3 regions of the Colwellia sp. M166 genome follow, and region 3 is predicted to be linked to each of the others. Evidence: riboswitches for the same ligand, from Rfam matches in the RefSeq annotation. Region 3 holds a riboswitch; each other region holds the start of a gene.
What was found. Region 3 has a riboswitch for cobalamin ahead of bluB (5,6-dimethylbenzimidazole synthase). Riboswitches for the same ligand answer to the same signal wherever they lie in the genome.
Positions count from the first base shown of each region.

Region 1 (2,273 bases), 1.2 Mb from region 3:
ACATCAGTAACCTCGGCATCAACAAAACTTGCCATATCATTATAAAATGCCACCGCAGCTTGAAGAATGGGCAACGCTAATGCGGCGCCTGTACCTTCACCCAAACGTAAACCTAAGTTTAATAAAGGCTTAACGTTCAACCACTGCAACATTTTCTGATGACCTTGTTCACCTGAGCAATGAGCAAATACCATATAGCCTTTGACATTAGCATTCAGTTCAATCGCTAACATAGCCGCAGCGGTACAAATAAAACCATCAACAATAATCAGCATATTATTCTCTGCGGCCGCCAGCATCGCTGCAGTTATTTGTACTAGTTCAAAGCCACCGATACAGCGTAAAATTGCCTTTGCATCAACTAAGTTTTCAGCATGCAATGCCAAAGCTTGTTCAATAACTTGTTGCTTCTTCTTAACCACATCATCAGAAACACCGGTACCACGACCAACCACATCGCTGACAGGCACTTTCATTATTGCCGCCATAATGGCTGATGCAATAGTGGTATTGCCAATGCCCATTTCACCAAAGGCCACAATATTACAACCACTCGCTTTAATTTTGTTGATGTGTTGCAGTGCAAACGAAAAGCCCTGTTCGACTTGAGCCTCAGTCATTGCAGCTTGCTGGTTGATTGCCTGTGTTATATAACCTAAACGCTGATTAATAACCGGTAAAGATGCTGCAGGGGGATGTAGAATACCCGCATCAACAACACTCAGTTGCCAACCGAATTGTCGGCAAAGTACATTGATAGCCGCTCCACCATTGGCAAAGTTAGCCACCATTTGGCTAGTAACGTCACTTGGCGCAATAGAAACACCTTCGCTAGCAATACCATGATCGCCGGCAAATACCGTTAAATGGGGAGAGACAAGTTGTAACTTGTGCTGGGTGTCAGTTGGGTCATCGTTGAGAATATTATTTTTGGTGTCAGCTATCGTGCTTATTAGCTGTATTTGTGCAATTTGTTTAGCAAGTAATTCAAGATCGCCTAATGCACCTAATGGCTTGGTTTTACCATCGATTTTTGCTTGAATTTTTTCTGAATGTTCACAACTAACCGCTTGGATCTCAAACATGACATTACCTAAATCAGACCGTACTAAATAAAAAATTGTTAGTGGATCGGTATATGATGATTAACGTCGATAGTATTAGGGGGTTTTTGGGAGCAAATCTATTTTCATCAGTGATATCGTCACCAATAAAAAATTGATAGTGTCTCGAGTAACCCGCTCGACGTAGCAATTAATGTTCATATTCATCTGGTATCCTGACTTACAGCATCTAGATATATCCCTTCCCAATGATTTTCTTTCGAAAATGTTTAGTGGTTAATATATCGCTCTGTTTACAGTTGCGGGTACAGTTGTGGACTTTCACCACATTCCCAGCCTCACGAATTTAAATGCTTTTAAGCAGCTTAAAAAAGTGTATTTGAATATGACATTATTTAATTATTGCCGCGATTATCGACAGCTAGGGGAAAATAGCAAGGTTTATTTTTATATCAGATAGTTCATAAAGTAATAAAAACGATAAAAATCAATCTATTGCTATAGAGTGCCAATTAACTTTCATACTAAAGGACTAAAATATTAGGGGCATATAATCGCGCAATTAAAGCATTAATTTAGACCAAGCTTTACCTTCGTTATCAATGAAAACTTGCAGATGAATTAAGCTGCCATAAGGCACATCCAAGTTGGTCATATGATAAGTACCTGGAATAGGCAGCCCTAATACTTTAGCCAGTAGATATCGAATAACACCACCATGACTCAACACTAAAGTATTTAATGAGTCCGCTTTTTCGAGTTCGCTTTGGCACAATTGCGAGAGTAAATTTTGCCAGAAGTTATCAACGCGCTCCATAAAACTTTCCATAGACTCACCGTTGGGCGGTTGGCATTGCCAGGGATCTTGCCAAAAATCGCCTAAGGTTAACGTTGTTTCTGCTGCGGTTGTTTCAGCTTCCTGTGTTAATTGCCACAACGCTTGATAAGGTTTACCGTCCCAATCACCAAAGTTCATTTCTTGTAATTCGGTCAACACCTGCAATGAAAGCTCATGTTGTTGGCAATATTGTGTGGCAAATTCTCGACACCGAACCAACGGCGAGCTATAACAATTTGAAATTTTAGGTAAATTTTTTGTGGCATTAATAAGTTGTTGCTTGCCAATATCGGATAGCGCAATATCAGTACGACCGCAAAGGATGCCGCTTTGTACAAGCTCGCCATGGCGTAACAAATAAACATTAAATA
Region 1 covers NZ_CP040755.1:3,371,613-3,373,885, reverse strand. Annotated here, with positions in the region: gene FGD67_RS15195 (adenosylcobinamide-GDP ribazoletransferase) at 1-4, opposite strand, end outside; gene cobT (nicotinate-nucleotide--dimethylbenzimidazole phosphoribosyltransferase) at 1-1,085, opposite strand, end outside; cobalamin riboswitch at 1,252-1,448, opposite strand; gene FGD67_RS15185 (histidine phosphatase family protein) at 1,627-2,273, opposite strand, start outside.
Region 1: it holds a riboswitch for cobalamin, as region 3 does, so the genes downstream of both, cobT (nicotinate-nucleotide--dimethylbenzimidazole phosphoribosyltransferase) here and bluB (5,6-dimethylbenzimidazole synthase) in region 3, are expected to answer to the same signal.

Region 2 (2,273 bases), 1.2 Mb from region 3:
AGTACGGTTTTGACTAACACTGAATTGTGTGATGCTATTTACACCGCCAGCTTGCCAATTATAGTTGGCGCCTAATTGCCATACATGGTTATTCACTTCACTTTCATTAGCACCAAATGAGCTATCGTATTCAGTATCACCTTTGTCTAATTGTGCTAACCAATTTAAACTTAATGATTTGTCGATTTGTTGTTGACCATTAATAGCAAAAGAGTCAAAGCTATAGCCATCATCATCGGTTTCATTATCATCTTTAGCATCAAAACCATCACTTTCTTCGTGCTCAACACTTAAGCTCGTAAAGCCATCGCCATGTTCTATACCAACACCGCCGTTAATCATGCTGTAACCTTCGCTACCGACATTTGCACTAACGAAGTGTTCTCCACTATTTAGTTTGCGAGTAAATATTTGAATAACACCACCGATGGCATCAGATCCCCAGAGTGCTGCTCGAGGTCCTTTAACAATTTCAATACGCTCAACCAATTCAGGAGCAATATTTTGTACGTTAGTAGAGCCTAAGCTTGCAGAGCTAATACGAACACCATTTAATAAAACAAGGGTATGACCAGAGTTAGCACCGCGCATATATACTGACGATGCTTGACCACGACCGCCAGAAGTTGAAATATCAAGACCTGCAACAGTTGATAGAATATCTAGTACTGATTTAGGCTGAATACGATCAATCTCAGCACGTGTAATTACCACTTGGCTTGCTAATGAGTCAGCAATATTCATTGGTGAACGTGACGCAGTTACTGTGATTGTTTCTAAGTCATCTGCACTTTCAGTATTTGCTGAAGCGATAAAAGATGTCGACATTGCACCAGCAACAGCTAATGATAATAATGATTTTTTGAAAAAGTTATTTTGCTTAATGTTCATATGACCTCATTAATGATGCCCACCGCATCATATGTTTTACCACGTTTATACGTGGTGTAATTAAGTAAATTCAAGTGCTCGGACTGATTACGCTATACAAAAATAACGTGATTCACCGTTGCGGGGGCAGTGTAGAAATTTCATCTACTTCCCTCAAACTTACTGTATTAAACAGTAACTAACATGGTTAATTACTGTCGCTAGTTTAGATTCTTTGCATGTTGATATTTGTTAGCTAGGTATTCGACCAACAGTTTCAATAGCCCTTAAGTGCGACTACTCGGTGTATTCACACCCTGAGCAATAATCTGCTGAATTTTTTCCATAGCTAAATGCTCATTACAAACATCAGCTAATCGCTCTAGTTGTATTTCTCTGTGCTGATTAATATCAACAACCGGCTGTGCCATGTCTTTTATACCTAACCAATTGAGTACCGCTTGTGTCGGCTCAGGGCAATCAAAAAAGCCATGTAAGTAGCTAGCGATAATTTGTCCGTCATCAGAGATACAACCATCCGGTGTTTGTTGTTTTTTACCGGTACCATCACTTTCAATATGCAGTAATGGCTGGTTTAACGCTGGGCCCGTAGAGACGCCACAGTGAATTTCATAGCCTTTTAACTGACAAGTTTCACCTTTTAACGTCATGCTCGCCGTTACTTGGCTTAGTGTTTTATTTTGCGTTAGCGTGGTGGTGAAATCTAACAAGCCTAGGCCTGATATTTGCTCAACATGTGATTCAATATGTTCAGGATCGAATATCTGCTTACCCAACATTTGATAACCGCCACAAATGCCCATAACTTTACCGCCATAGCGTAGGTGTTGCTCTATTTCTTGCTGCCAACCTTGTTGCTTTAAAAAGCTTAAATCAGAAGTGACATTTTTACTGCCTGGAATAATAATTAGATCAGCCCCTTGTAACGACTGACCTATTCGGATGTATTGCAAATCAATATTGGGCTGTAAGCGCAATGGGTCAAAATCAGTGTGGTTGCTCATATGTGGTAGCAGCGGCACAAAAATTTTCACCTTCGCTTGCATGACTTTGTTATCAAGCGCGACCGCATCTTCTGCGTCTAATGCTAAGTCATGTAAATAAGGCAACACACCTAATACGGGCTTGCCTGTGCGCTCTTCAAGCCAATCTAAACCCGACTCAAGTAATTTAATATCACCGCGAAAACGATTGATAATAAAACCTTTCACTCTTGCTTGCTCTGACTCAGAAAGTAACGCCAGCGTACCAACTAAGTGAGCAAATACACCACCACGGTCGATGTCTGCCACTAAAATCACCGGGCAATCGACGGCTTCGGCATAACCCATATTGGCAAGATCATGAGCACGAAGGTTAATTTCAGCTGGGCTACCTGCCCC
Region 2 covers NZ_CP040755.1:3,375,740-3,378,012, reverse strand. Annotated here, with positions in the region: gene FGD67_RS15210 (TonB-dependent receptor domain-containing protein) at 1-891, opposite strand, end outside; cobalamin riboswitch at 945-1,089, opposite strand; gene FGD67_RS15205 (cobyric acid synthase) at 1,158-2,273, opposite strand, start outside.
Region 2: it holds a riboswitch for cobalamin, as region 3 does, so the genes downstream of both, FGD67_RS15210 (TonB-dependent receptor domain-containing protein) here and bluB (5,6-dimethylbenzimidazole synthase) in region 3, are expected to answer to the same signal.

Region 3 (2,273 bases):
TGTGGCATTTTTAATGAGCAGTATAACGACATCTCAACAACAGCATGGTGATTTATCTCTAGAGTTAACTAGAGCTTGTGGTGAGGTTAATTTTCTCAAGTCTAAACTGGAAGCCGCGCGTCATGAAGCTATTGTTGACTCTTTAACAGGGCTATATAATCGCCGAGGCTGTGATATGAAGCTACAAGAACTCGATATAGAGCAGGTTCATTCTTCATTAGCTATTGATATTGATCATTTTAAAAGTGTAAATGATCAGTTTGGTCATTTTATTGGTGATAAGGTGATTCAGCGTATTGCTAAAGTCATTAAAGCGACCATCTCAGATCAAGATATTGCTGTGCGCTTTGGTGGTGAAGAGTTTGTGGTTGTAATGGTTAATAAAACCATGACACAAGCACATGAAGTGGCTGAAAAAATTAGACTGGCAATATCGCAATTAAAGTTAATGCAAAGGGACTCTAAAGCCTACTTGCCTAAAATATCAGTATCGATTGGTATTGCTCAACGACAAGATGAGCTTAATTGGACCGCATTGTTTGAACAGGCTGATACCGCTTTATACCAAGCTAAAAACAACGGTAGAAATAGAAGCGTTTGTTTATAAACGCTTCTATTATTTGAGCTGAACTTAATTAGAGCCACACTTTATTTTTTAAGGGTGAAACGATTGTGGAAATGCTTGATTTGATTTTAATGCTTTAATTAATGCTTGTTCGCTTTCATTTCGAGCCTCTTGGCCCCAACCATTAAAATTAACCAACTCGTCAATAGGTCTTCTGGGTAACCAGTTTGCAGACTCTAGCTCTGGTTTTTTCTGAAAATGACTAACATAACCAAGGCACAAATAAGCGATTGGTACGACAGAATCAGGCAAAGCGAGTGTTGCTTTTAAGGTGTCATGATGCAGAATTGAAACCCAGCCAACGCCTAAACCTTCCGCACGAGCAGCAAGCCAAAAGTTTTGTACCGCACATACCGAGCTATATAAATCCATTTCTTTCATATGAGTTCTGCCAATAACTGTTTTGCCTGTTCGGTTTCGATCGCAAGTAATACAGATATTGATAGGTGACTCAATAATGCCTTCAAGCTTTAAGTTCTTATATTTTTCTTGCTTACTTGCTTCAAACATTGTTTGTGCTTCTTGATGAGCAAGGGTAAAACTTTGATGTATTTTAGTTTTTACTTCAGGACATTGTATAACAATGAAGTTCCAAGGCTGCATAAAACCAACAGATGGCGCATGGTGGGCAGCATATAGTATCCTGCTTAGTACATCATTTGGAATTTCCGTGGCTAGAAATTGCCCTCTAACATCTCTGCGGTTAAAAATTGATTTATATAAGCCATATTGCTCTTGTTCATTAAATTGATGCGTCGCTCTTGGCTGCGCGGTGTTGTTATTGAATAAATCCAAAATATTCCCCTTCTTGGACTTTAAAAGCGGTCGGCCTTCCACTTTGTTGGCATTATTGGGCAGGTCTTCTGACTAAGACATAAATTTAGATAAAATAAATTAAAGTTTGATACCTTCCCAGCATTTATTGCCAGTGGCTTTAATATCGGTTTTAAACCTAAGGGTATTGCGCAAGCGCATAAGATTGCTCTGCGATATTTTCAAACTAATACGTCATTACAGCGTTGGGCACGTACTGGATTTTCACCAATTTCCCTATTCTCCTGAACTTACCCACTAAAAGTAAGTAACAAGCACCTAATAATAAATTACCAGGACTATAACACTGCCGGTATAAATTGAAAAAATTATCTTTAATTTGGCGTATGTATTTATTGATAAAATCAGCAGAGGCGAGGCGAGTGATTGACCAAGTTGACGGATAAAAAAAAGGGAAGATAAATTAATATCTTCCCTAGTTACAATCTAGTTGGGAGTCTAGTTTGGGGTTATTTCTATATCTTTATGGGTTGTATGTTACGTCTAAGCTCACACCACTTGCCGCAACGTACCCATAGATACCTATATGCCAGGTGTCGGCTATTGGGTTAGTAAATGGGCATGCTTCTGTGTTACCACTTTTATAAGGGCGACAGTCATAAGTTGAAGTTGTTGGTTGTGCACCACGGCGAATGTACATATCTGCATCACCAGTGCCACCACTCATATTGAAATCAAGTGTTGCCATGCCTGCAGGTACATCAATGGTGTAATAAGTCCATGCGCGACGTGCAACTGTGATATCAGTTACTGAGGCACTACCACCTGTAGCATCACCGCCACCGCCCGTTGACCCTTCAGTGAAGCTACCTGT
Region 3 covers NZ_CP040755.1:4,532,381-4,534,653, forward strand. Annotated here, with positions in the region: gene FGD67_RS20420 (GGDEF domain-containing protein) at 1-607, shown strand, start outside; gene bluB (5,6-dimethylbenzimidazole synthase) at 656-1,420, opposite strand; cobalamin riboswitch at 1,461-1,736, opposite strand; gene FGD67_RS20430 (S8 family serine peptidase) at 1,923-2,273, opposite strand, start outside.